DNA from 3 places in the Alteromonas sp. RW2A1 genome. Region 3 is predicted to be linked to each of the others. Evidence: predicted binding sites of a transcription regulator. Region 3 holds the regulator's gene; each other region holds the start of a gene.
The links. The regulator sigma-54, encoded in region 3, starts transcription at its own class of promoters, with help from an activator protein. The targets are predictions, from matches to a motif close to GTTGGCACGNNNNTNGNNT.
Positions count from the first base shown of each region.

Region 1 (9,839 bases), 1.6 Mb from region 3:
TGGAATAGGGCCATGGGCCGCTATTCTTGGCGCTATTGCGATAGTGCTATTGTGGTCTGGAAGCTACCAATGGATTGAAACTGTTTTAGTTTATTTAGTCTTTATCATGGCAGGGGTATTTCTGATCACACTGCTCGTGGCTAAACCCGACTTATCAGCCATGTTCAATCAGCTTATATCACCTAAATTAGACACCGATGCTATTACCACCGTATTGGCGTTAATTGGCACCACCATAGTGCCCTACAATTTATTTTTACACGCGAGTTTGGTAGCAAAATCATCGAAAGGCTTAGATAAGCAGCAGGCTGTCCTTGCCTGTCGAAGTCAGTCAGCCAGAGCCATAAGTATGGGCGGACTTATAACGTTGATTGTAATGGCAACCGCAATGATGGCGTTTTTCAATCAAGCAGCCACCATAGACGCCAGCAACATGGGAGAGCAACTCAAGCCTGTGCTTGGCGATAAAGCGCAATGGTTTTTTGCCCTTGGACTGTTTTCAGCAGGCTTGACGAGTGCCATAACCGCGCCGCTAGCAGCCGCTTATGCGGTGACAGGGGCTCTTGGTTTAAGTGACCATATGAAGAGCCGAAGCTTTAAAGCTGTATGGATGGTCATTATTCTGGTAGGCGTAAGTGTTGCAGCATTAGGTTTTAAACCCTTACCCGCCATATTGTTTGCGCAGGCTACAAACGCGCTATTACTGCCGGTAATTGCTATTTTCTTATTGGTAGTTATGAACAAAAGCCAGGCTTTAGGGCAGTTTAAAAACTCTTGGAAAAGTAATATTGCAGGAGTAGTTGTGGTAGGCACAGTGGTGGGGTTAGGTTGCTATAAATTGGTCAATGTATTCCTGTAATTGCACGCTTTATCCAGCTTTATTATCGCTAGTAAAAGCGCCTTGTTTTCACAAGGCGCTTTCTACTATTTAAGTTTCTACTACAAGTAGTTTCTGCTATTTTTTGGGATTCGTCTATTTAGCTAGGCGCGCTAGAATGTCATCAAGCATAGAACGACTACAGCCAAAGTTTATTCTGAAATGGTCTGGCTGGTGAAAGTCTTTACCGGGCGATGGCCCTACGCCTTTTTGCTCTGCCCAGGCCTGTACATCATCGACACCTAAGCCACTTGCATCTACCCAAGCTAAGAAGGTGGCATCCGCCTTCAGCATGCTTAGCCCTTCTATGTTATTGATTGCTTGGTAAACTCTGTCTCGATTTTCGCGAAGATAGCTAAGTTCTTGTTTGTGCCAATCGTCGCACTGCGTAAACGCGGCCTCGGTAGCCGCTAACCCCATTATATTTACCCATGGAACAATGCCGGCTGCGGCATTTACAAATGCCTGCCTAACGCTTCTATTCGGTATGATGGCGAACGAAGTGCCAAGACCTGCAATATTAAAGGTTTTGCTTGCGGCCATTAAAGTAACGCTGTTGTCAGCTAACTGCGCCTCTCTACCGGCAGGAATATGGGCTTTGCCCTCTTCTAAAATAAGATCGCAATGTATTTCGTCAGAGCACAGTTTAACGCCATTCTTATTACAAATGTCAGCAATCCTGTCTATCTCCGATTGCGTTAACACTGTGCCTACCGGATTCATAGGATTACATAATATGAACAGGGTGCATTTAGGGTCGGCGGCTTCTCGTTCAAGTGCATCAAAGTCGAGGGTATACCTAGGATTCTCTGCATCACTCGTTGAGTCGATGACAGTGCCAATATCGACTCTTTCTAACTGATTGAGTTTAGGCGCGGCCAACAAAGGCGGATAGTTTGGCGTTTGAATTAGCACCTTATCACCTGGGTTGCAGTAGGCTTTGCACGCAACGTTAAATGCAGGCACCACACCCGGCGTCCACACTAGCCACTCAGGCTCAATGTGCCAATCGTGTTTATCTTTTAGCCAACGCACTACTGCGTTAATAGCCCCCGTGTGATGCGAGGGCAGAATGTACCCCATGTTTCCGTGGTCTACCTGAGCAGAAATAGCGTCTAAAATAGGCTGAGCACAAGAAAACTCAGTATCTGCAACCCAGGCAGGAATGATGTCTTTGCCTTTGTACTTCTGCCATTTAAATGAATGAGTCTCTTTTCTTGATGGGGTATTGTCGAATAATGCGCTCACACTACATCCTTTTGCCGAGAAAGTTATGCTTCAAGTGTATGGTTTTGCAAAGGTATAAACTAGGGTGGGAAGTACATTTCTCTATAACAATTTGCACTTAATTATTGTGATGCAGGTACTCAGTTGCTACTAATCGCCTACTGGCCCAAGGATGTGCTACTTGAAGGAATGCTTGCAGTGAGTGCTGAGAATAAATATCTCAGAGTGTTTTTGGTAACAAAGCACTTAGAGGTATTTCAATTGCAGTGGTTTTGAGATGTCACCTTATCAGAGGTAGCCACTAACTCTTTCATGCTAATTGGCTTTGCTAGGAAGCCAGAAACATTGAGTTTAGCCGCATCCAATACAAGACTTTTATGAGGGTCTGCAGTAATGAGCAAAAACGGAATTTCTAAACCTTTTGAACGACATAGCTTTAACAAGCTCAGCCCATCATAGTCGGGCATAAGTTGGTCGCTAATCACCAAATTCAATGAATCTGGCGTTTGCTGAAGCAAAAAATCTCGAGCGTATTTGCTCCGGCTAAACGGATAAACGGTTGCATCCAACTGGGTTTCTAATGCATCGGTTATTAAATCGAGGGTAATTTGATCATCTTCAATGACGGCAATTGAAAGCATGGAAGTACCTCTTAAAAAATTCCACCGTTTACACAAGTTACCTGTAAAAGCGATATAGCCTACAGGAGCTTAATAACTTAAAGTGTAGGGACAAAATATAGAAATGACCACTCGCCTTTGGTAGCAACTATTTAGCGAGTTATGGTTTGAACAAGCGCTAATAGAATAAAAAATGCCAACGCGAGGTTGGCATTTTTATCTTTTTTCAGCGCAAACATTAACGCGCTAAAACTTTAACGTATATTGCTGTCTATTTTGGCGCTCGCGATGCACGCTTGCGTTCGTTCTCTGTAAGCAACTTCTTACGGATACGAATAGATTCTGGTGTAACCTCTACCAATTCATCTTCGTCAATGAACTCTAGTGCTTGCTCTAGAGACATTTTGATTGGTGGTACAAGTGTTTGCGCTTCATCAGTACCAGAGGCACGAACGTTAGTAAGCTGCTTACCTTTCAACGCGTTTACCGTTAGGTCGTTGTCACGGCTGTGAATACCGATAACCATACCTTCGTAAACTTCAACACCATGACCGATGAACAAACGACCGCGCTCTTGGAGGTTAAACAGTGCGTTAGTTAGTGCTTTACCGTTAGCGTTGGCAATGAGAACACCGTTTTTACGCTTACCAATAATGCCGCCTTTGTAAGGGCCGTAGTGATCGAATGAATGGTATAGCAAACCAGAACCCGACGTCATTGTCATAAATTCTGTTTGGAAACCGATAAGACCACGACTTGGAATAACGAAGTCAATGCGAACACGGCCTTTGCCATCTGGAGACATATCAGTCATTTCTGCTTTACGAAGACCAAGCTGTTCCATGATAGAGCCCTGATGCTGTTCTTCACAGTCAATCGTCAAGGTTTCAAATGGCTCTGTTGTTTCGCCATTTTCTTCTTTTAGAATTACTTCTGGACGAGATACAGCAAGTTCGTAACCTTCACGACGCATATTTTCAATCAGTATGCCTAAGTGAAGTTCACCACGACCTGATACGCGGAATTTATCCGGATCAGCCGTTTCTTCAACACGTAGTGCAACGTTGTGAACAAGCTCGTCGTTCAAACGTTCAAGGATGTTACGCGACGTTACATACTTACCTTCTTTTCCAGCGAAAGGTGATGTATTTACTTGGAACGTCATGGTTACTGTTGGCTCATCTACCGATAGTGGTGGAAGTGCTTCAACGGCATTAACGTCACAAATTGTGTCAGAGATTTTCAGTTCACCAAGACCAGAGATAGCGATGATATCGCCCGCATTCGCGCTGTCTACTTCGTGACGGTCTAGACCAAGGTAGCCATATACTAAGCCAACTTTACCGTTGCGAGTTTTACCATCAGCAGTAACGATAGTTACCTGTTGGTTGGTTTTAACTGAACCGCGGCTGATACGACCTACACCGATTACACCCACATACGAGTTGTAATCTAGCTGTGAAATCTGCATTTGGAAACCACCGTTGGCATCAGCATCTGGTGCAGCAACTTGGTCAACAATAGTTTGGAAAAGTGGAGTCATGTCTTCTGACGGTGTGTCAGCATCGTTAGACGCCCAACCGTTTAGTGCAGAAGCATAAACAACTTGGAAATCAAGCTGCTCATCAGTAGCGCCAAGGTTATCGAACAAATCAAATACTTGGTCCATTACCCAATCAGGGCGAGCACCTGGCTTGTCGATTTTGTTGATGACAACAATAGGCTTAAGGCCTTGAGCAAATGCTTTTTGAGTAACAAAGCGCGTTTGCGGCATTGGACCTTCTTGAGCGTCAACAAGTAGAAGTACAGAGTCAGCCATTGACATTACACGCTCTACTTCACCACCGAAATCGGCGTGTCCCGGAGTATCAACAATGTTGATACGGTAGTCTTGCCAGTTAATTGCAGTATTTTTCGCCAAGATGGTGATACCGCGCTCTTTCTCGATGTCATTCGAGTCCATAACGCGCTCTTCTTGTACGCCGCGAGATTCCAACGTTCCAGATTGCTGAAGAAGCTTATCTACCAAGGTAGTTTTACCGTGGTCAACGTGGGCGATGATTGCGATATTACGCAATTTACTTATATCAGTGGTATTCATGCTTATATAGAGCCTGTGTAAATCGATACATACCAACACGGTATGCATGAGATTTCTTGCAAAAAATGCAGATAGAAAATTTTCGCGGATTGTACAGAAAAAACGCGCCGTTTGCGCATCTTTTTTCACTTTGCAATGAATGTTTCCGCTTTTCTTCTATTTTTAAAGGCCTATAGCGGAATTTGGTGGTAATAAGGGAGTAATTCACTGTATAGAAAGAGTGGTAAGCGGCTAGAAAGTATTCTAGTCTAAACATCGTAGGCGATGCCACTTGCACCACTATTGCACGACATCGCACCAAATTAGTGCGAAGCAGGCCATATTACAGGTCTTCATCTTAGTGTAAGCCGCAGAAAACGGCAGATAGATAGATGGCATGATTATCGCTTTCACAATTTTACTGTTGGAGTGAGCCTGATCACTCTGCATTTTTACATTAAAACCTGGAGGACACGATGTCAGTAGAAAAGGCATTAGAGCTGATTAAAGAAAGCGAAGCGAAATTTATCGATTTACGTTTTACCGATACCAAAGGTAAAGAGCAACACGTATCTATTCCTGCGAGCCAAGTTGATGAAGATTTCTTCGAAGAAGGAAAAATGTTCGACGGTTCTTCAATTGCAGGCTGGAAGGGCATCAACGAGTCTGACATGGTTCTTCTTCCGGACGCAGACAGCTGCGTAGTTGACCCTTTTGCAGAAGAAACACAAGTAAACATCCGCTGTGACATCGTTGAGCCTACTACTATGGAAGGCTACGAGCGCGACCCGCGTTCTGTTGCTCGCCGTGCAGAAGAATATTTGAAGTCTACAGGTATCGGTGACACGGTATTCTTCGGTCCAGAACCAGAATTTTTCCTTTTCGACGACGTGCGTTTCCACACCGATATGGCAGGTTCTTTCTACAAGATTGATTCATCAGAGGCAAAGTGGAACTCTGGCGAAGAGTTTGAAGGCGGTAACATGGCTCACCGTCCAGGCGTAAAAGGCGGTTACTTCCCAGTACCTCCAGTAGATTCTGCGCACGACATTCGCGCGGCAATGTGTATGGTTATGGAAGAGATGGGCCTTGTTATCGAAGCGCATCACCATGAAGTTGCAACCGCTGGCCAAAACGAAATTGCATGTGAATTCAACACGTTAGTTAAGAAAGCTGATGAAATCCAAGTATACAAGTATGTTGTACACAACGTTGCTCATGCATACGGTCAAACTGCGACCTTTATGCCTAAGCCTCTAGTTGGCGACAACGGTTCTGGTATGCACTGTCACCAATCTATTGCAAAAGATGGCAAGAACATCTTCGCAGGTGACAAGTATGCAGGCCTTTCTGAAGAAGCGCTTTACTACATTGGTGGTATTATTAAGCATGCTCGCGCAATCAATGCGTTTGCTAACGCATCAACTAACTCGTACAAGCGTCTTGTACCAGGGTTTGAAGCACCTGTAATGCTGGCTTACTCTGCGCGTAATCGCTCTGCTTCAATCCGTATTCCTTATGTAACAAGCGATAAGGCTCGTCGTATCGAAGTGCGCTTCCCTGACCCAACAGCTAACCCATACCTTGCATTTACTGCAATGCTTATGGCTGGCCTTGACGGTATTAAGAACAAGATCCACCCTGGCGATGCTATGGATAAAGACTTGTATGACCTACCGGCAGAAGAAGCAGCAGAAATTCCAACCGTTGCTAGCTCGCTAGAAATGGCGCTAGAAGCATTGGATAACGACCGCGAATTCCTTACTGCTGGCGGTGTAATGACTGATGACATGATTGATGCATATATCGATCTTAAGTCTGAAGAAGTTACTACTTTGAACATGACAACTCACCCTGTTGAGTTCGACATGTACTACAGCGTTTAATAGAAACGTTTCAACATGCGCTTAGTGTGTTGATGATGTATGTAGATATTTGAAGCCCGCAATTGCGGGCTTTTTTATTGTCTGCGCATTGATTTGTATAAGGGCCTATTAGGTTGGGAACAGCCTGCGCGACTAACAATTATCTATTATGCTTAGAATCATCTATGATAGCGTTTGAGCAACATTTAAAGGGACACCATTTATGACAGATTCAATTAAACGCACCTCGCTGCTTTTCACTTTGCCGTCATTTACTGTGTTCCTATGCGCCGCCTGCTTTTCTCATCAGGCTTTTGCCCAGCAAACATACGATCAGCAAACACCTGACCAGCAAGCCTCTGCCCAGCAAAACACGACACAGAAAAATAAAACACAGCAACCAAAAACACAAAACAGTCCTGCGCAAATTTTCAAAGTCGTCAACGAAGACGGCTCTGTGACATATACAGATACACCACCACCAAATGCCGAAACCGTAGAGCTAGATATAAAAACACGTAACGTGGTTTCTGCTATTAAAACGCCAAAGACTCAAAAAGTTCAGGTTAAAAAGAAAAAGCCAAATTATAGCGTAAGTATCGCTAGCCCCGCTCCCGAAGCGACCTTGAGAGACAACGCTGGCAACATTGTTATTAAAGCGGAACAAAACAGTGCAGTAAAAGCTCCCTTGTATCGCTTGATATTCGACGGTGCCCCAGTTAAGAGCAATTCCTCAGGCATATTTAAGCTAGAGGGTGTCCATCGTGGGGCACATAATTACAAAGTTGAACTCACCAACAATACGGGCAAGACTCTTGCATCGTCTTCTACTCAAACCCTTTACCTGCATCAGGCATCGGTGTTTATCAATAACAACTAGCGTGCAGCCCTACTGAACTGGCGCACCAACGCGGTTCATAGAATTTTAATTTTCGAGTAAACCTGCGCGGGATTGTCAGTTACACGCTACAATGCACAACATTGGTGCAAAGGAGACATGCTCGGATGGTTTCTACCGAGTCAGAATCACGATTATTACTAAATAGTCTAAATACAGCCCTAGTGATGGTAGATAGCCGGCTGCGTATTATTTACGCGAACCACGCCGGTGAGGCATTATTTGAAACAGGGTTAAAACAACTTCAAGGCCATCTTCTACCTGACTTTTTCTTACCGGGTACTATTGAGACAACGCGGTTGCGAGCCGCAATACGCAAAGGTGAAGACTTTACTGAAAACGAGATAAAACTGGCGTTTAAAGATAATCGCTACGTTTCAGTAGATTTAACCGTTACTAATATTGCAACTTCCAACGGCCCTGGCCTGCTTTTTGAAGTAAAGAAAATAGACCAGCAAAAGCGAATCACCCGAGAAAATCTACAAAATGCCCAGCATTATGCAGCTCGAGAACTCGTGCGTGGCCTAGCCCATGAAATAAAAAACCCCTTAGGAGGAATTCGTGGTGCAGCTCAGCTGTTAGAAAAAGAGTTACCTGAACAACATAAAGAGTTTACACGCATGATAATCGAGCAATCGGATAGACTGCGTACCTTGGTAGACCGCCTTCTAGGACCTAATTCTTTACCTCGCTTTGAAGTAAGCAATGTGCATCAAGCGTTAGAGAAAGTGCGAAGCCTTATGTTGGTTGACTCTGCCATACCAATTTCAATTGTACGAGATTACGACCCAAGTATTCCCGATCTGAGGATCGATCCAGACATGATTCAGCAAGCGGTGCTGAATATAGTGCGCAACAGTATTCAGGCGTTGAACGAGCACAAAACACCTAACCCTGAAATACGCTTGGTAACCCGTATCGAACGTCAAATGACTATTCAATCTGCGCGCCACGCTTTAGTGGCCAAAGTGAAAATTATCGACAACGGCCCAGGTATACCTGCAGAGATAAAAGACACCTTGTTCTATCCCATGGTCACCAGTAAACAAAATGGCTCGGGTCTTGGGTTGTCGATTTCACAAACACTTATTAATCACCACGGTGGAAAAATAGATGTTGATAGCCACCCTGGTTACACCAAATTCGTGATTTATATTCCAATTAAAAGTAAGGAGACAGGCGATGACGAATGAGTCGGTATGGATTGTCGACGATGACAGTTCGATTCGTTGGGTGCTGCAAAAAGCCTTACAGGCAGCAAATATCAGCTGCTTGAGTTTTGAAAACCCTGAAGATTTGCTGCGCCAAATCCAAAGTGGTCAAGCGCCAGAAGTTATTATATCTGACATACGAATGCCTCAAATGGACGGTATGACCCTGTTGAACGAGGTTCACAGCTCACACCCCCTTCTTCCTGTCATTATTATGACTGCGCATTCAGATCTGGACAGTGCGGTAAATGCATATCAAAAGGGGGCGTTTGAGTATTTGCCCAAACCCTTTGATATCGATGAAGCCGTTACGCTTGCCCGGCGTGCAATAGACCATGCAAGGGAGCAGTCATCTACCACCAAGGTACAGCAAGATGAGGTGGTTACTGAAATTATTGGTGAAGCGCCAGCGATGCAGGAAGTGTTTCGAGCCATTGGTCGTCTGTCTCGCTCGTCAATCAGTGTACTCATCAACGGTCAGTCTGGAACAGGTAAAGAGCTAGTCGCCCATGCTTTGCACAGACATAGTCCCCGCTCTAGCAAACCTTTTATTGCGCTAAACATGGCCGCTATTCCCGCCGATCTTGTAGAGTCTGAACTTTTCGGGCACGAAAAAGGGGCGTTTACTGGTGCTCAGGCTGCGCGTCAGGGGCGTTTTGAACAAGCCGACGGCGGAACCTTATTTCTGGACGAAATTGGCGATATGCCTCTTGATGTTCAAACCCGCTTGCTAAGAGTACTTGCCGACGGTCAATTTTATCGCGTTGGCGGGCACCAATCGGTTAGTGTCGATGTAAGAATTATTGCCGCAACCCACCAAAATCTAGAAACCCGAGTTGCTGAAGGTAAGTTTCGTGAAGATTTATTTCACCGCCTCAATGTTATTCGAGTGCACCTACCTTCCCTTGCCGAACGTCGTGAAGACATTCCATTGTTAACCAGACACTTTTTGCGTCGCGCCGCTAAAGAACTTGATGTTGATGCTAAAACTATTAGTAAAAGTGCTGAGCGAGTGATGTCACAGCTTCCGTGGCCTGGTAACGTAAGACAGCTAGAAAACG
Region 1 covers NZ_CP018031.1:3,340,397-3,350,235, forward strand. Annotated here, with positions in the region: gene BM528_RS14820 (Nramp family divalent metal transporter) at 1-859, shown strand, start outside; gene BM528_RS14825 (MalY/PatB family protein) at 974-2,125, opposite strand; gene BM528_RS14830 (response regulator) at 2,362-2,745, opposite strand; gene typA (translational GTPase TypA) at 2,996-4,825, opposite strand; gene glnA (glutamate--ammonia ligase) at 5,281-6,690, shown strand; gene BM528_RS14845 (DUF4124 domain-containing protein) at 6,893-7,549, shown strand; gene glnL (nitrogen regulation protein NR(II)) at 7,675-8,760, shown strand; gene glnG (nitrogen regulation protein NR(I)) at 8,750-9,839, shown strand, end outside.
Region 1: glnA (glutamate--ammonia ligase) is a predicted target of sigma-54. The motif match lies at 5,196-5,214, and genes of this name have one in related genera.

Region 2 (9,839 bases), 510 kb from region 3:
CTGCATGGTCTCTTCAAGAATCGCTTCGGCCTGATGGCCTGCTGACGCCATTAACGTATCGTCGTAATCCAGTGAGATCATCGACAGTACAACGTCTTTCACCAAGGGGTGTGCAGAGCGAATAAAGGATTCAGAACAACAGGTACATTCCAGTCCGTGCAGCCACAGCACGGGGGTACGCTCCTTGGTCTCCATGGCATTGGCAATACGCGGTGCAAACGCAGGGCCCAGGCCTAATGCAGCAGCAGTCAGGCTACAATACTTCAGAAAACTGCGACGGGTAATCCCCTGTCGCCGCATGACTTCGTAAAAGGTCTCTAATTGGGACATTCGGTCCTCCGGCAGTGATACCGCTGAAGTTACACTTACCTCAAATTTGCACGGCCAATCGGTCTTGGTTTTTGTTCTGATGTAAGTTGCGTTCAGCTATTATTTTTCTAATAACACAGCGTGGTGTTTTGTTAGTACGCACAAATCAGAATGCAAACAACAGACCAACCACAAAAACCATTTATTTTCATAAAGTTAGAATAAATCGAGAGAGAGTTACCTGAAGTCTACTTACCACTAGAAGAGGAAAGCGGAAAGTCTGTTTACACTGTGTTAACGGTGTTTCCAGACAGTAATTAATGAGGGGATGGCAGAGCAGAAGCTATGCCGGATAAAGCTGATTTTATTGATTTTTTGCCAGAGCAACCAGGGCCTGACCAAAGGCTATCCCGCCGTCATTCGCCGGCAATTGCTGATGCGTAAGGACTTTAAAGCCACTTGACTGCAAGGTATCCTGCAGCGCCTCACTAAGCAGCAGATTTTGCATCACACCACCGGATAACACTACGGTAGTAAAGTCGTAAGCCGCTTTTAACTTTAGCGTCATCTCACTAAGCGCAATCACCAGCCCTTTATGAAAAGCCATTGCCATTGCAGCTTTGCTCCGTCCCTGGCGTAAATCCGTTATAATCTGCTGCCACATCGCCTGAGGCACTACTTGATTATCAGTAATCCTGAGATGATAAGGTTCAACATCTTCCTGGCAGGTCTGAGCCAGCGATTCCAGCCGGATTGCAGCCTGCCCTTCGTAGGTGATTTGTGCCGGGGCGCAGCCAAGCGCCGTCGCAACGGCGTCAAACAGCCGGCCTGCAGAGCTACTCAGCGGGCAGTTTAACTGCATTGTCAGCATTTTTTCGAAGCTGTTGCACATGGGGTCTGCAAACTGTGGGCAAATATCGGTCATTTCTGCCAGTTGCCCGGCAGTGAAGCATTGTCGGAGCTGAGCATACAGCGACCGCCAGGGTGACTTGATCGCCTGAGCGCCACCAATTAAGGGGACCGGCGCTAGTGAGGCTATCCGTTTCATGGCAGCATAACCACCATATAAAAACTCGCCGCCCCACAGGGTCTCATCGGTGCCGAAACCGGTGCCATCCAGGCATATTCCGAGTACTGCATCGCCGGCCAGCGGATACTGATTGTCGCCCAGACAAGCGCCAATGTGCGCATGGTGATGTTGTACCCGGGTAAGGTGATTGCCCTGCTCTTCCAAGCTTACACCATGTTTTGTGGACAGATACTCCGGATGCATATCACAGACGTAATGTTCAGCAGCGTTTTCGTACAGCTCGCGATAAAGCTGCAAGGTGTGCAAATATTCATCGAACGTACTGGCATCGTGCAGATCGCCAAGATGTTGGCTAATCACCGCCCGGCCATCCTTAATCAGACACAGGGTATTCTTTAACTGGCCGCCCAAAGCGATAAGCGTCTGCCCGGCAGAGAAACCTGATGGTAACGGTAAGCTGGCAGGCGCATACCCGCGCGCGCGGCGCAGTATTTGTGTACCGTATTTACCCGCCACCACCACCGAATCATCCAGGCGGTTGTGGATTGGCCGATTGTGCAACAGCAACACATCGGCAATGTTATTTAACTGAGAGCGAGCCGCATCATTGGTGATCGCCTGGGGTTCCCCGGAACGATTGCCACTGGTCATTATCAGTGGAAAGTCTACCTCTGCCAGGAGCAGATGATGTACCGGCGAATAGGGTAACATCACACCGATTTTCGTATTGTCAGGGGCAACCGATGGCGCAATTTTATATTGCTCCGGGTTTTCCTGCCGGGACAACAGCACAACCGGCGCAGCAGGATGCGTTAACAGCGCCTCATCCTGCTCGTTAACTCTGGCAAACTGCCTGATTGCCTCAATATTCGAGGCCATTAATGCCAGCGCTTTATGGGGGCGCTGTTTTCGTTCACGTAATCGTTTCACTGCCTGTTCATTAGTGGCGTCACACGCTAAGTGAACCCCGCCAATCCCCTTTATCGCTACGATTTGACCATCCCGTAATGCCTCACCGAGGGCCTGAAACGGCGTCTCACTGGCGACTGGCTCACCACCGGGTGTTTCCAGCCAGCAATGAGGGCCGCAATCAGGGCAGGCATTTGGCTGGGCATGAAAGCGGCGATCGGCCGGGTTGTCATATTCCTGCTGACAAGCCGCACAAAGGGTAAATTCCACCATGGTGGTGGAGGCACGGTCGTAGGGAATTTGCCGGATAATACTCAGCCGCGGGCCGCAGTTGGTACAATTGATAAACGGATAATGATAACGGCGATCACCAGGCTGGAACAGCTCTGAAAGGCAATCCGGGCAGGTAGCGGCATCCGGTGCACAGCCGGTAGTAACGATCCCCGACTGAGATACGTCTATTGCAAAGGATGAAAATACAGGTAAATCCAACGCCTCTTGATGCATTGCATCAATCCGGGCCAGTGGCGGTAACTGCTGCAACATCAGCTCAGCAAACTCACCAGCCTGCGCCGCACTGCAATTAAGCTCAACTATAACGCCACCGGTATCGTTGAAAACCCGCCCGGTGAGCTTTAACTCTGTTGCCAGACGCCAGATAAACGGGCGAAAACCCACGCCCTGAACAATCCCGTTAACGCGTAAGCGCATTCCTTTGCTGTGTGGCATTAATGCACCGTGCAGGCCATACAGGGATCGAAAGAGCGGACAATATGTTGTACCGACACCGGTGTTTTCTCACCGTTCATTACCGGCGCGCCAACGACCGCCTGCTCCAGCGCACCGGGCTGTTCGTGTTGATCCCGGGGCGAAAAATTCCAGCTGGTCGGGGCGATGATCTGATAGTTACTGATCTTACCGTTTTTCACTTCCAGCCAGTGACCTAAGGCGCCCCGAGCTGCTTCAACCAGGCCAACGCCGGAGGTCTCGGCGGGCATTTCACCGTGATGACAAAAGGGCGCGGTAGGATCAATTTGCTTAACCCACTCTTCCATTTGCCCTACCACAATGGCCACTTCAAGCAGTCTGGCCACCACCCGGCTTAACACATTGCCACCATGGCGGCTTATCATGTCTCGCATCAGCGGGTGACCGTTAACTACCTGTCGCGCCAATGGCCCGACTTCCACCACCTCGTGACCTAAGCGGGGCGCCTTACACCAACTGTATCCCGCCTCGTTATCCAGCGTTGGCTGGGTAATTCCCTGCGCCGGCGGATGCGGATGGTCGGTGTCACTCATCCAGCTATGGGAGTGATCTTCGACTATTCGGGCGATATCCAACGGACTTGTCTGGCCATCTCTGTAGCTGCCAGCAGCCCACATCGGCTCATCAAGAGCACCATAAGCGCCGAAGCTGAGAAAATGATCCGTTGCCCTGCCAAGCTGGTGTAATTGTTGTACTTCAGCCACATGCAAAAAACGGCGGAAGTCAGAGCTGTGCCAGGGCTTTTGCTGATACCACTGCCATAATTCGGCTTCGCTTTTAAGCTGACTAATGGTGGTCAGACTATCGCCAAATAAAGTACTTTCGAGAAAACGCTTAAACCCGGCAACGATGGCCAGTAAACGCATGCGCTCTTTGGGCTCAATCGCTTTGGCTACCCCACCCGGCTGTAAACTCAGGGTGTGTGGCCACTTGCCGGCCATCAGCCCCATCAGGTGCAGAAAATCGGCCCGAGCTGGCAACATCTGCGTTGAGGCAGAGCCTGCAGTGGCTTTAAACCGCCCCTGAATATCACCAAACCAGCTAGCGCCAGCGTATGTGTCGCGGGCAAAATCGGGCATAAAAAACAGATAAAAATGCGTGATCAGATCGGTAATGTTTTCACTTGCCAGCACTAAGTTGGTACACAGCTCGCCGTTTTTCGGCATACTCAGTCCCATGGCATCAGCTAACGCCCGGGCACTGGCCACCGACTGGGTAACCGAGCAAATACCACAGATCCGCGGCGTATAAACTAGCGCATCCATGGGTTTGTGGCCCAGTAAAATTCGTTCAAACCCACGATACAGCGGCGAGTTTACTTCAGCTCGCTGCACTTTATCTTCGCCGGTTTCCAGGGTGATTTCCAGGTCCCCTTCCACGCGATTAAAGGGGCCTGCGACAATTCGGCTCATACTGCTACTCTCTGACTGCACATACTGATGGTTCAGCCTTTGCGTTTATGAATGGTGGGCGGATAAATTAGCTGCTCGGCAATGGCATTCTTTTTTAACCGTTCAGGCGTGGCCGCTTTAGACAATTGCGCCAGGGCAACAAACCATGCTTTGGGCATATCGGTTGGCAGGCCAACCGGGATCCCGGCAATTTTGGGCGTTTGGCAAAAACTGTGGCCCGGTTCTTCAAATTCGGGGGCGGTGCAATTAATACACGGGTAGCCACCGTTGGTACAGGAGCCCTGGCCATTCCAGGGCCGGCTGTTACAGTCAGCATGCGCCTGGGTGCCTTTACACCCCATATTTTCCATCATGCAACCGCGATCGCCCATATCCACCGCACTGGCTTTATATTCATAGAATTCGTTGCGGGAGCAACCATGATGCACCAGGTGATCGGCGTACATACGCGGACGACCAAACTTATCGAGTTGCTCATCATTGTGCTCACCCAGCGCTATGCTCATCAGGGTTTCGGTAACCCAGTCAGGGTGCACCGGACAACCGGCGATATTAACCACCTGATCGCCACTTTGCGACGTAAAATCCTTACCCAGCAGACCGCCCGCCATTTCGCCATCAAATTGCAGGCCCGTGGCATCAGTATCATTGGCACCAGCTGCCGTAATACCTCCGTAGGCCGCGCAGCTACCAACGGCAACAGTGTAGCGGGCAATATCCGCCAGCGCTTTTACCCACTCAATCATAGGTTTGCCGGTACCGCCCAATATGTGAAACTTACCGGTGCCCATGGGGCCGGTCATCATAGAGCCTTCGATACAAAGAATATCCAGAATAATGTCACCGGCCAGGATCCCCTCGAGCATGGCAATACACTCATCACCGGTGGCTTCGCTTAATGATGGATGCCAGAGCAGATTGATGCCCGCATTTTCAAACAGGGTCAGGACATCGGGGGATTCGGCATTGAGTAACGACATGGAACAGCCGCCGCAACCACCGGATTGCAGCCATAACAGATTAAGCATCAGCGGACTCCCGGTTAGGTAAAAACAGGCTAGCGATTGCACCGCCATCGATATGATTGTCGATGGATAATTCGCCATTATGTTGCGAAACGATACCATAACTAATTGATAAACCTAAGCCTGTTCCCATTCCAACTGGTTTGGTTGTATAAAAAGGCTCAAAAATTTGCGGCGCATCGTCGGCGCTGATCCCAGATCCGGTATCCCTTATGGTCAATAACACGCCATCATTATCTGCACTGGCATTGATGGTTAATCTGCGCGTCTCGGAAGCAGCCATGGCATCTACCGCGTTTTCGATCAGGTTGACCACGACCTGATGGATCTGCCCGGCATGGCCATAAGCTTCCAGTGGTCGGGGAATGTTGTCTACCACCTCAACCGCAAAATCACTTTCTTTCATTATCCAGTGTAAAGCGGTATGCACCGCGTGACTGAGGTCGAAAGACGCTTTCTCCGACACCTGCGCAGACGAGAACTGACGTAAATCATTGACGATTTCTTTTACTCTGTCTGCGCCTTCCATGGTGCCATCCACCAGCGAATTGAGATCTTTGATGGCCTTTTCCAGACGCATGTTTTCACGCATCTCGCGCAGCGCGTCACGGCTTTCACCGCTGGCTACCGCATCAAAGTAAGTGCTGAGTTTATCGGTGTAACGACGTAACACGTGCATGTTGCCATACACAAAGCTGATGGGATTGTTCAGCTCGTGGGCTACACCTGCCACCAGACGACCCAGAGAAGCCATTTTTTCTGACTGAATAAGTCGTTGCTGGGCGAGCTGTAATTCAGCATGGGCAATATTAAGCTCTTTATAGGCTCTTTGCAGCTCACCAAGAGGGCGTCCTACCAGCACCATGCCCACAGACTTACCGCGGTGATTTAAGCGCGCCGTACAATTTACCGATAACGGTACACTGCCCGACTTGCCCTGTAATTCCAGCTCGTAGTCGCGCACAGACTGAGCACGCAGGCGTTCGTAAAAGCCCTGTACCTTGTCGTGCAACTCCGGGGCGATAAAGGTTAAAATAGAACGACCAATCAGAGCCGATTCAGACTCCCCCACCAGCTCGGTTAATGCCCGGTTTACGCCTTCAATGATACCGTCGTTATCACACACGACGAGCACATCGTTCATAGCACTTTGAATACTGTCAGAAAAGCTTTTGGCCTCTTCCAGCTCAACGTTTTTTTCTTCGACTTCGACCTGTGACTGCACCAGATCCGCATAGGCTTCATCCATTTTCTGGATGACACTTACCCAGGCATCTTCATTCTGAATGGCTTGTACCGGATTGAAGTCTAAAGAGTCTGACATATCTGCAGCGTGTAATTATCTATACAGGCACTATACCTGACGGGATTCGGCCCGCAAGGCTGACAAGGCATTTTCTCGTTAAAAGCAGGGCGGATTGCTCGCCCTGCACGGTATTCCCGGCGAACGATTAAGGCCTTGGACGGAACATAACCTGCCCGGTTTTATTAGCAATTTCCACCTGCGCGACTTTTTGATAAAAGCCGTCAGAAAAGAACGTTTCATATTTAGGTACTGTCACAAATACGCCCACCCCTTCTGAATCACGATGCTCAAGTAAGACACTGTCGATAGCCCGCATCAGCAGATGACCAAGACCGTGTGACTGATAGTCCGGATGCACCGCAATGAACGACAGCAGATGATACTTTTCAGCTGGCATGGCAGAACGAATTTTTTCCTCTTTCTCGAGCATTTGCCGGGTGCCGTAATACCCGGTGGTCAGCAGCATTTTTAACCGCCAGTGCCAATAACGCCCAGCCCCTGCAGCATTGTCTGGCCCCGTGAGGCAGGCAACAGACAATAATCGCCCCTCATCAAACAGGCCAATAATGGGTTGCTCGGCTTCCCAGAATGCGGTGAGTTCTTCGCGAATAGCCGACCGTAACCGCGATTCGTAGCCTTCTTTTTCACTCTGGAATATTTGTAAAAAAATTGGATCGTCGTGGTAGGCGTTGTAAATGATGGATGCAGCCACTTTCAGATCTTCCGCTGATAAGTATGCTGCTCTGATTTTATCCAGGTTTTGTTGGATTTCCGCTTGTACCATAGCCTGTCTCCCGTGTTGTGGTGATGCGTAAACGCCTGTTTTGCGACCCGGGCCGCCCTCTCACTCAACCGCTCAGCGCTGCCGCTGAACAACAGCAAACTGAAAACAACAAGATTGGTCTTAAGAGATACGTAATAGACGCACAAAAAGTGCATCAGTTCCCCACTCTAGCCGAAAAAATAACACCATGTAAATATACCGTTAACAATATTTATACATTTGAATAAGTTTAGCGATGATAATTGAGTACAGTGATCGGGCAGGTAGTGCAACGAGCCATCATTAATGATGGCCGGCCAGACAGCAACAAGCCCGATAAACGGGATGTTTATCGGGCTTGTCAGTAAGTGTAAACGGTGGGCGGATTAGATTTTACGGACCGCTTCTTCACCCCAACCAATTAAGCGATTATCTTTGAAGACCAGGGGAGTACACTCGTCCTTGGTGGTGATACCGTCGTCCTCGGTACGCTGCGTGCGATAGTAAAGAATCCGGTAAACGTGATCGCCCTCGCCTACCATTTCGTTGAAGTCGGCTACACCCATCTTACGGGTAACGTCTTCAAAGTGCGCATTCACTTCCAGATTGCTGATATGTTTACGATTATTATACTCACGCTGCTCCCAGCTGGCCTGGTAATGTTCTTTGTCATCACCTCCTACGGAAATGACACAACCAGACAGTAACATGGGTGCTACCAGAGCAGTACAAAGCATTAATTTTTTCATAGTGGTTCCCTGTTGAAAAATAATAAGTCACTAATGAACTTCAGGTAATCAAGAATGAGGCCAACTATAACTTATTGAATTTTAAAGAAATTAAAAAATAACCACTTGGCGGCGGTGCTAACTATCGGTATGATTAGCGAAATTTTCGTTGTTTTGACTAACTGACTAAAGGCCAAGCCCGCCTGGTGTGTTGGTCACCAGTAAAGAGTAAATGCATGTCCTCTAAAGAAAACCATAAAACCCTGGTCGAAATCTGCCATTTATTGGCGGCCGAGGGCTTAACGCCGGGTGTAGGCTTATTGCGTGGTAAAGCGCCTTTCAAGGTAAGCGTGCTGGACGCCATTGAGGCGATAAAGGTCTTTAATCAGCAGAATGTGCAGGTCAAAGCCCAACCCAAAACACCGGGCGACAAAGAGCGCATCGCTGAGCTGGAAAAACGGGTGGAACAGTTAGAGCAGGCCCTCGCGGTGATGGAGAGCCGGCTGGCAAAGCTCAGTTAAACGGCTGGCGTCAGGCCATCAATAAAGGTCGCCAGATCAGGTGCCAGACAACGAGTGGGCAATTTCCCCACCTGTTCCAGTACTACCTCACCTGAGGCATTATCTACAGACAAAATAAAGTCGTCTTCATCGGTTAAGCCAAAAAATAACGTGGGCGGCTGTTTTAGTCGCTGCTTCATTAACAAATGGCCAATCAGGTTTTGTTGTAGTCGCTCGAAGTCCTCTTCACTGCAAACCTGCAATAATTCACAGTTGCCTTGTTCAGCCTTAACCGGCAGATTAAAACTCCAGTAAGTGGTAAAGAATTTGCAAAATTGCTCGTTCAGCGTGATGTGCAAGGCGTTTTCGATATTGGCAAAGGTATATTCACCTTCCATCGGCACGGGCTGCCAGGTGCAGGGCTCTCCCTGGCTGGCGTTCCCCACATAACAGGGGGATGCTAATTCCGCTTCAAACTCAGTGGTCATCAGCGCGGGATGAGACGCTGCCGCTTGTTGTAAATCGCGCATTAACTTATGCAATGATTGTTGAACTATATTCTCCATTGCGATTCCATATCAGGTATACTAAACCTCTATAGTAAAGAATTTATGGCACTTTAAACACCAGCTTGGCATATTGAATGCGCGTGCCATGATTAATCAGTGGTAAAAAGTTACAGGACAGCATGACAGTAAAGCACTCTTCGTCACCGTCTCTTCCCGCCAACCTGACACTGGGTCAAAAGGTTGACTACATTGAACAGTACACGCCTGAGCTGTTGCAAGGTGTGCCGCGCTCGCTAAGCCGTGAACAAATTGGCGTTTCACAGCCCCTGCCTTTTGGCGGTGTGGATATCTGGAACGGTTATGAGCTTTCGTGGCTTAATCCGAAAGGCAAACCGCAGGTCGCCATTTTGCAATGCCAGGTGCCAATTGATTCGCAAAACCTTATCGAGTCTAAGTCTTTCAAGCTTTATCTGAACAGCTTCAATCAGTCGGTATTTGGCAGTGCAGATGAAGTGGCCCGACACTTAAGCAAGGATTTATCGGCCTGTGCCCAGGCACCGGTTAAGGTGCAATTATTCAG
Region 2 covers NZ_CP018031.1:323,111-332,949, reverse strand. Annotated here, with positions in the region: gene BM528_RS01530 (hydrogenase small subunit) at 1-330, opposite strand, end outside; gene hypF (carbamoyltransferase HypF) at 674-2,977, opposite strand; gene BM528_RS01520 (nickel-dependent hydrogenase large subunit) at 2,977-4,428, opposite strand; gene BM528_RS01515 (HupU protein) at 4,461-5,456, opposite strand; gene BM528_RS01510 (PAS domain-containing sensor histidine kinase) at 5,449-6,777, opposite strand; gene BM528_RS01505 (GNAT family N-acetyltransferase) at 6,905-7,543, opposite strand; gene BM528_RS01500 (DUF3192 domain-containing protein) at 7,909-8,271, opposite strand; gene BM528_RS01495 (hypothetical protein) at 8,487-8,771, shown strand; gene syd (SecY-interacting protein) at 8,768-9,316, opposite strand; gene queF (NADPH-dependent 7-cyano-7-deazaguanine reductase QueF) at 9,439-9,839, shown strand, end outside.
Region 2: BM528_RS01500 (DUF3192 domain-containing protein) is a predicted target of sigma-54. The motif match lies at 8,318-8,336, and genes of this name have one in related genera.

Region 3 (9,839 bases):
GGTGGTGGTATCAAAGCAACGAGTTTGCCGAGAAAATTCCGTGGAGAGAAGAACACGAGGGTCGTTCCGTCATTGTAAGGGGTCTTTAGTTTATACCTCACCTTACCTGAATCTGTAAGATTCAATCGTTGTTCACTTATGGCTGGTCTTGAGATGTATCTGCACAGGCGTTCCAATTTATCGGTTTGGTGACCGTCTGCGAATACGCCAGCATGTAAACTGAAACCGCCTATCTGGGCTAATTGTCCGTAGTGTTGTTTGTCTTTGGCGGGCAAGGTTTGTAAGGTAAATACTTTTTTGCCCATATCTGGCCCCAAGCAATACGATAACTAACCGAGGCCGCTTGCAAGGGCAATAAGCTATTTTCATCATCCATGGGAAAATCGAGAAAAGCATTGTCCATATCACGCTGAATGAGCCCGGCCTTCTCTAAATAGGCCGCAATGCGGTGGCTGATGTTGTCAACTATCTGTTCCATATCGCTATGGCTCGGCGCTTTGACGAGCTTGAATTTGGTTTGCCCTCGCTCTTCTGTAATAACGCCCTCGAGGAAGAGCATATGGAAGTGTATATTCAAGTTTAGCGCACTTCCAAAACGCTGAATGTACGTTACTGCACCCGTCTTGGCTTGCTTTTTCAAGTAACCTGTTCGATGGATGATGTCAGTTGAAATCGTGCGATGGATGATTTGCATGACTTTGCTGAGCTCTTTGGGATATCTGGCAAGTAGCAGCCTCAATGGGATAGGTAGACTCAACACCCACTGACGTATGGGATAGCCGTTAAGAACGTCGTCAACCAGTAACTTCGCACTCTCTGCCATCCGTCTTGCCCCGCAAATAGGGCAGAAGCCCCTACGTTTGCAACTGAACGCGACCAGCTTCTCATGTTTGCAGTCGTCACACACGACTCTGAGAAATCCATGCTCAAACCGACCACACTTTAGAAATTCTGCAAACTCTTTATCTACATGAAGTGGTAATGTCTTTCCTTGATGGGAAAGGTACTCCAGAAAATCTGGATAATATTGCTCAACCAATTGGTATAGCAATGTTTGCTCTGGCCGATGTCGTTTATAGGTATGCATGTTAATGGCTAACAATGGCGTCCTTGCCAGGGATTGGTAGCCCAGATTGCAGATAGTTTTGTTGTTAGTCTACTGGTCTTTGAGATGGAAAGTTCATTGCTCCAAGGTCCGCTTCACGTACAATGCCGCCCCTCATACTTTAGATTCCAACCAGCAGCGCTTCCTCATTACTTTGACAGAAAAGCTGATTTCCAACCTTAGAATGCAAATAGCCATAAAAAGTTACCTTTTGGGCAGCAGTTTAATTTCACCAAATACATCAGCATCAATATATCCGCGATTTTTATCACCTTTTACAGGTTCTATTTCATGTGAACCCATAAAGTGCTCGCGCACTTCACTACCATCGTTGTCGCAGTAGGCCAGCATAAACCCAATAACTTGTTTTTCGCTCAGAGTAAGAGGGACATTTTCACCGTTTTCTTGATAGCTATTTGGATAGAGCTTTATCGCCACTTCCCAGGTAATGTCAAACGGCGCTTGCGCAGATCGCTGCCACCGACTAATCAAGTGTTCGGTGTAAAGATGCGCCTTTTTGTCAGGCCCATAATCGGCCGCTTGGTTATCTAGACCAATATGGTATGCAAAGGCAGTGTGGTTAAACTGATGATTACCACCAGAAGCGTCGCTGTCTATAAACACTTCAAGAGCATCGTCGTCCCAATATTTCACTGTTGGGTTAGGTTGGGTATCAACGAGCACATCATCACTAATATTTGCCTGCAAATACAGAAAGTTCTCATCCCATAATAAACGATAGCGACCGTTAAAATCTGCCTCTGAAGAGGGAAGACTTCCATCCATTAAATAGGGCATAGGATGCCAAGTTGCATTGTTCCAGGCGCTCTCAGAGACGCCATCGATATGAATAGGTGTTGACGTGTAATTAACACCGGTAGCCATAAGCGACTGTGTAAAGAGCAAGCAAACAGTGAATAATGTTTCCTTCATAAATATCTCCATGTGAAACAGATGGGGGAGGCGATTGGCGTTTAAATAGGGCGGCTAGATTAAAAACAGGGTTGCGGTGCCCAAGAATGCAAAGATACCCACGACATCTGTAATGGTGGTTAAAATGACGCTTCCGGCGAGAGCGGGGTCTATCTTCAAGCGCTTCATTACCAATGGTAAAGTAGCACCAGCGAGTGCGGCGGCTATCATGTTAACGAGCATAGCAAACGCAATAATAACCCCAAGCATGTAATCTTGTTTCCACAGAGCAATTACTGAAGCTATCAGCACGGCCCAAATAACGCCGTTGAGCACACCAATGGCAATTTCTTTGCTTATTAACCAGCGTGAGTTACTGGCGTTCACATGGCCAAGGGCCATACCGCGTATAACTAGCGTTAAGGTTTGGTTTCCTGCCACGCCCCCCATACTGGGCACGATGGTATTGAGTATGGCTAATACTGCTAAGGCGCTTAGTGTCGCTTCGAAGAGGTCGCTCACCATGGCAGCCAAAAGTGCTGTGGCTAAATTTACCGCTAACCATACCGAACGTCTTTTTGTACTTTGCATAACAGGGGCAAAGGTATCTTCGTCGTCGTCAAGACCGGCCATGCTCATCATAGAGTGCTCTGCGTCTTCACGAATAATATCTACAACGTCATCAATGGTTATACGTCCCACGAGACGATTTTTTTCGTCAACAACGGGGGCTGAAAGCCAATTGTAGCGTTCGAATAAACTCGCTACTTCATCATCTGGCATGTTGACTGGAATAGCTTCTGATTCCTCATCCATGACGTCCGATACTTTGTCGCTGGTATCAGCGGTTAATAGCCGAGTAACCGGGACAATACCCACCAGATTATCGGTTCGATTAACCACGTAAAAGGTATCGGTATTTTCTGGAAGCTCCCCTTTCAGGCGAATGTACCTGAGTACAACGTCAATGGTGACATCTGGGCGCAACGTAATGGTGTCGGTGTTCATAATGAACCCGGCGGTCTCTTCACCGTAAGACAACGCTTGCTCGGCTCGCAAACGGTCTTGAGCGTCCATCGAGTCAAGAATGTCGAGCAAAACGGTTTCAGGTAAGCTACTGAGCGTCTCTGCTAAATCATCGGTGTCCATTTCCTCAAGCGCATCAACCACATTGGCCGGCAGCATTTTTGTGATTATGCCATTACGCACATCATCGGAGAGTTCTTCTATTATGTCGCCGTGAAAATCGCTATCGATTAACTCCCAAAGTTCGTCGCGGGTACGACTAGGGCTAGACTCGAGAATATGGGCAACATCGGAAGGGGGAAGCTCTAATAATAGCTTTCTTACAGACACGAACTGACCGTTGCTTAATGCGTTGTTAAGCGTTCTCAGCTGAGTTTGTACATATTTAGAAACGAGAGCTTCTGCCATGAAGAGCAATTCCTAACTTACTAGATGCCCGAAGAAAACCTAATTTGGTGGCTACACAGAGACTATGTTGCGTGTTAATAGAATAGCGTACTTACCCTGTTGGTGTCATGACAAATACGTTGATTTGAAATACGTTTTTACGCGCTTGGCGATAATAACAGCAGCTGTAAAAATTTAAGCAAGAAAAGCACAAAGCAGGAAAGTGTTATTCGTCTTCGTTAAATCGACCCTCTATGAGCTTTTCAATGGCCGCCAGAGCGGCTTCAGCGTCATTGCCCTCAACAATCACGTTTACCTGCTCACCCTGATGGCTTTCTAGCATCATAAGGCCAAGTACGCTGCTAGCATCGGCTTGTTTGTCACCTTTTTCGAGAATGATTTTTGCGTCAAATTGATTTGCTAACTGTACCAATTGAGTTGCTGCTCTTGCATGCAGACCAAGTTTATTGACGATTGTTAGCGTTTTTTCGATAGTCACAGTTTGTCTAGCTCTCTACTTAATGCGCAGGTTGTTAATTTAATTCTCTATGACGTATTTGCACGTCGGGATGAATTTCGCTGAATGTTTTTGACAACGTTTGAGCAATATAAACCGAACGGTGCTGACCGCCGGTACAGCCTATAGCAACCGTGACATAGCTTCGGTTGTTTCTTTCCAGGTGAGGAAGCCAAGTGGTAATTAAATTTTGTATTTGCCATACAAACTTGGTTACAACGGGTTGTGAGCCAAGGAATACCTCTACCGGAGCATCGACACCGGTTAGGTGCCGAAGATCTGGCTCCCAATGAGGATTGGGAAGGAAACGGGCATCAAACACATAGTCGGCATCTTTAGGAATACCGTGTTTAAATCCAAAAGACTCGAATACCAGAACGAGACGGGAGCTCTTCTTCCCTAAAATACGCTCGCGAATAATTTCAGCAAGCTGGTGAATCGTTAATTTATCAGTGTCTAAATACAGATCTGCGCGCTCAACAATTGGTGCAAGTAAGTTAGATTCTGCCTTTATAGCTTCCGACAGTGACTTGTTGAGTTTAGCGAGAGGGTGCAGTCGACGGGTTTCGCTAAAACGCTTCACCAGCACATCGTCACTGGCATCAATATAAACGATGGTCATAGACCAGGAAGAGGGCAGGTAGTCTAAAATCTCTACCAAATCGTTAGGGTTTTTAGGCAGGTTTCGCACATCTATGCTTACGGCTACCTGCTCATATTCGTCTACTACCGTGTGGGTGAGGGTAGGTAGCAGGTTTACGGGAATATTATCTACGCAGTAATAACCCAAATCTTCTAGGGCCCTAAGCGCAACTGACTTCCCTGAGCCAGAACGACCACTGATAATAATCAGCTTCACCGATAATTCTCCCTAAAATTTTTTTATGTGCCAAAAGCTAATTCAAAAATGATTTTTCAATTAAGCGCATATTCCAGAAAAGAGCAGCAACAAAGAGCGCGATGCTTCTCCGTGCTGCGTCAATTTATACGCCAAGAGCAGAGATGATATCTTCGTTCGTTTTGGCTCTGCGTATGGCTTTCACCGTATCTTTATCATTAAGTTTACCTGCAACAGTAGCCAGCGTTTGCAAATGGCCTTGAGTTTGTTCTTCAGGTACCAGTAACGCAAAAAATATGTCGACAGGCTTTTCATCAATAGCATCGAAGTTGATTGCAGGTATACAGGTTACAACAATCGCCATTACTTGCTCTAATCCTGCCAAGCGGCCGTGTGGAAGCGCAATGCCGTTGCCTATTCCTGTACTGCCTACTCGCTCCCGAGCCAGTAAACTGTTTAGCACAGTGACTTGATCTATATTCTCATTACCCTGCGCTGCTATATCAGAAATAATTTCTAAGATTCGTTTCTTACTATTGCACTGAACCGCACACTCGGTGCGGTCCAGGCTTACGATGGCTTTAATGTCCATGCTTAATTATCTATTAATGTTTTTTCAGTTTTTCCTTATGCTTGATTACCTGCCGGTCGAGCTTATCCACCATGCTGTCAATCGCTGCATACATATCAGTATTTTCTGAGGATGCAAACACTTCAGCACCGCTAAGGTGCATAGTGGCTTCGGCTTTTTGATTTATTTTTTCTACGTTGAGGATGACATGGACATTAGAAATGTGATCAAAGTGCCGCTCAAGTTTGCTGAACTTCGTATCGACATAATTACGCAAAGAGTCGGTGATTTCGACATGATGACCAGTTAGGTTGATTTGCATATTTCGTCTTCCTTTTAATATAGCGCCTTTAAATAAGGCTTTTGCGTTGGTTAGACGGGGGTATCGATAAAGACTCCCGGTATTTTGCTATTGTCCGCCGAGCGACTTTTATGCCTTGCTCTGCCAACAATAAAGCAATCTTGCTATCGCTTAATGGTTTGCTAGGCGTTTCTGCTGCAACCAATTTCTTTATTAACGCACGGATAGCGGTAGATGAACACTCGCCGCCTGATTCCGTTGCCACGTGGCTGGAGAAAAAATATTTTAACTCGTAAATTCCTCGTGGAGTATGCATGTATTTTTGAGTAGTAACCCGTGAAATTGTCGATTCATGCATGTCTACCATTTCTGCGACATCATTGAGAACCATTGGTTTCATCATTTCGGGGCCGTGCTCAAAAAATCCCATTTGTTGCTGAACAATACAGTTAGCCACTTTCATTAATGTATCGTTTCTCGACTCTAAGCTTTTTATAAACCATTTGGCTTCTTGCATATGAGAGCGTATGAACTGTGAATCGCTACTATTTTTCGCTTTTCTACTCATCGCTGCATACTGCTGGTTTACACCCAGTTTAGGTAAGCTGTCTGGATTCAGTTCTACAGTCCAGCGACCGTTTTTCTTTGCTACCGATACATCGGGGATAACATACTCAGGCTCTTTAGTAACTAAAGCACTACCTGGGCGAGGATTCAAGGTTTGAAGCAAACGCATTGCCTCGCGAAGTTCGTCTTCTTTCAAACGACTCTTACGCATTAAGGTTCTGTAGTCTTTGCTGCTAAGCAAATCCGAATAGTCCTCTATCAGTCTTTTTGCCTCTTCCAACCAAGGGGTATCGTCGGCAAACTGACGAAGTTGAACCATCAGACACTCCTGTGGAGTGCGCGAACCAGAGCCAATGGGATCGAACATTTGAATACGTTTTAGCACGCACTCCACTTCGTCTAACTCTATCTCTTCTTCAACATTTTCGGTTTCAATATCTTCAAAATTAACGGCTTCTAATATTTCGTCTAACGTTGCCGTGAGGTAACCCGATTCATCAATAGAGTCGATAATGGCAATGGCAATCGCTCTGTCGGTATCAGAGAAAGGAGTGAGACGCATTTGCCATAATAAATGGGCTTGAATATCTTCTGTGGTTTCACCCTGGAAAATTTGGTCATCATCGTTGTTTGATGGGCCGGGGGCAGGTGCGGAAGATGCAGAATAATATTCGTCCCACGTACTATCGATGGGCAGTTCATCAGGAAGGTCGTTTTTTTCTAGAGCATCACCAGATTCGATAGTGTCGCTAGATGCCGAAGCAGTGGCCTCGCCAGCGCTATCATCATTATCGATGTTGTTTTTTTCAGCTTGAGGCTCGTCGCTACCTTCTTCAACTTCTAAAAGAGGGTTTGAGTCTAACGCCTCCTGTATCTCTTGCTGAAGGTCGAGTGTAGACAGCTGAAGCAGCTTAATAGCTTGCTGCAGCTGGGGAGTCATTGTTAGTTGTTGACTAAATTTTAACTGTAAAGATGGTTTCATCTACGTCTTATATTTATGCTCTTCAGTGAATGTACCAGAGCGCTTGAGAAAAATGACAATTAGGTTACATATAATAACTATAGCCTGAATTGTTCGCCTAGGTATACATCCCTTACTTTTTGATTACTTAAAACCTGTTCCGCCGTTCCTTGCGCAATAAGTTCGCCATGACTCACAATGTACGCTTTTTCACAGACATCCAATGTTTCTCTCACATTGTGGTCGGTGATGAGGATGCCTATTCCTCTGTCGCGAAGGTGCTGTATTATCTTCTTTATATCATTAACTGATATTGGATCAACACCAGCAAAGGGCTCATCGAGCAAAATAAATTCGGGTTTAGCCGCAAGTGCTCTTGCTATTTCTACCCTGCGACGTTCTCCACCGGAAAGGCTCATACCCACACTATTACGTATATGGTTGATATTGAATTCATCAAGTAGTGCGTCAGCTTCTTCTTCCTGTTGCTGAGAGTTCAAATCCTTTCGGGTTTGCAAAATAGCCATGATATTTTCATGCACAGTCAGTTTTCTAAATATAGACGCTTCTTGAGGTAAATAACCAATTCCACCGCGAGCGCGTTCGTGCATGGGCTGATGCGTTAATTCTTTATCGTCTATTAATATCTGCCCTTTGTCTGACGGCACCAGACCGACAATCATATAAAACGTTGTCGTTTTTCCCGCGCCATTTGGGCCTAACAGCCCAACAATCTGCCCTGTAGAGACTGACAGACTAACATCAATCACAACTTGGCGGGATTTGTATGCCTTAGCAAGGTTTTTTGCACTAAGAGTAGCCATTACTGTTGCTTGCCTTTACCGTCTTTGCTTTTGTCTGTGTCATTATCACTGCCATCATCACTATTCGAATCGTCTTTTTTGACTTTTCTAATAGACTCTGGCGTAAATACCGTGGTAACGCGACCTTTACCATCTTCTTGATTGCCGCCAGTTGCTAATAACTGTTCAGTTATCATATCAAAGGTAATGTTATCGCCCTTTACTTGGCTGCTATCTTGCCGTAATTCAGCGTTGCCGCTCAGTGAAATAGTGCGCTTTGCAACCTCGTAACGAATCTCGTTAGCTTGTGCCGATACTGGATTTCCATCTTCTAGTTTTTGCGAGTAGCTAGCAGGTTTACCTCGCGCGACAAAAATCTCACGACCACTGCCTCCAGAGGCAATAACTTCTACTTCGTCAGCTTCAATAACTAAAGAGCCTTGGGTAATAAGCACATTGTCTTTGTACAAAGCAGTTTTATTTTTCCCATCTATAAACTGAGAGTTCGAGCCAATCTCGATAGGAAGGCTAAAGTCCTTTTCGTTGGCAAGCACTGGGCCGGCGCATAAGACAAATATAGCGCTAGTTGCTAGGAGAATACGTTGTATGTACATGGTCAATAAGCTCATATTTTTGTGTACGCAGGTTTGCGTTAAATCCATTGCTTTGAATAACGTACTGCATGCCACGTATTTCTACTGGTTGGTCTGACGTCATTTGTTTACTGTCTAAATTAATTTGAATATATTCAGTGGTGATTGTTTTGACAAAGTCATCCTGGCTTTGGTTCTCAATATTGACCTTATTTTCTAGCTGAATAAGCTCGTTATTGTAAAGTGTTCCTTCTAATGCAGTTACCACCCACGGGGAATCTGCATCGCTGCTGTACAATGTATAGCTGGGTTGCTCAAAAGAAACAAAGCCCAACTGGTCATAATGCTCCATTGATGAAGCAAACACTTTGTGATTCAGCTGACCTTCACTGTTATACAAGGTTGTGGTTAAGTTTTTTGCTTTATAGGCTGGCTTGAGGGCATCGAGCCCTTCTGAGCTGGTTAGCACAGGTTCTTCTTCCATCCATGTTGGGATATACATCAGCATGGCGAGAATAAAAAGCGCAGAAATACTCAACCCAAGGCGGTTAAAGCCGAATGCGTTCATACGCTGGCCCCAAAAATACCGTTTTCAATTCCTTTAGCTTGTAATAGTGTGTCAGATATTTCTCGAACCGCGCCAAATCCGCCGGGCAAAGTAGTGATCCAGTTAGCTTGATTTTTGACATAGGGATGAGCATCTGCCACCGCTATTTTCACTTCGGCAAGTTCGTACATACCAGTGTCGGGCATATCATCACCAACAACAGCGATATTTTCGGGCGCTAGCTCAAGCTTGTTCATTAAATGTTTCAATGCATCAAACTTGTTCTCTTCACCTTGAATAATGTGAGCTACATTTAATGCTTTCATTCTGTTTTCGACAATGGCTGAGCGCCTGCCGGTAATAACGGCAACATTAATGCCGTGGCTAACAAGCGCTTTAACTCCATAGCCATCTCGGGTGTGGAATGCCTTCAATTCTTCACCGTCGTTGCCTAGGTAAATACGGCCATCAGAAAACACCCCATCTACGTCACACACCAGCAGTTTGATGTTTGACAATGCATCGAATAACACCGATGGCATGATGGTGTAAAGCGTTTGGGTTGGCGTGGTTTCCATTTATAAAACTCCCGCTTTTAGCAGCATGTGCATATTAAATGCGCCAACCGGAGTGTGCTCATCGTCAAGCACCATTAACGCACTAATTTTAAAGCTTTCCATTACGTTCAGTGCTTCAACAGCCAGTTGGTTT
Region 3 covers NZ_CP018031.1:832,083-841,921, forward strand. Annotated here, with positions in the region: partial or broken gene BM528_RS19040 (transposase) at 1-1,087, opposite strand, end outside; gene BM528_RS03740 (CBM9 family sugar-binding protein) at 1,310-2,038, opposite strand; gene mgtE (magnesium transporter) at 2,093-3,451, opposite strand; gene BM528_RS03750 (HPr family phosphocarrier protein) at 3,657-3,929, opposite strand; gene rapZ (RNase adapter RapZ) at 3,964-4,806, opposite strand; gene BM528_RS03760 (PTS sugar transporter subunit IIA) at 4,931-5,377, opposite strand; gene hpf (ribosome hibernation promoting factor) at 5,391-5,678, opposite strand; gene BM528_RS03770 (RNA polymerase factor sigma-54) at 5,707-7,206, opposite strand; gene lptB (LPS export ABC transporter ATP-binding protein) at 7,284-8,009, opposite strand; gene lptA (lipopolysaccharide transport periplasmic protein LptA) at 8,009-8,602, opposite strand; gene lptC (LPS export ABC transporter periplasmic protein LptC) at 8,571-9,149, opposite strand; gene kdsC (3-deoxy-manno-octulosonate-8-phosphatase KdsC) at 9,146-9,706, opposite strand; gene BM528_RS03795 (KpsF/GutQ family sugar-phosphate isomerase) at 9,707-9,839, opposite strand, start outside.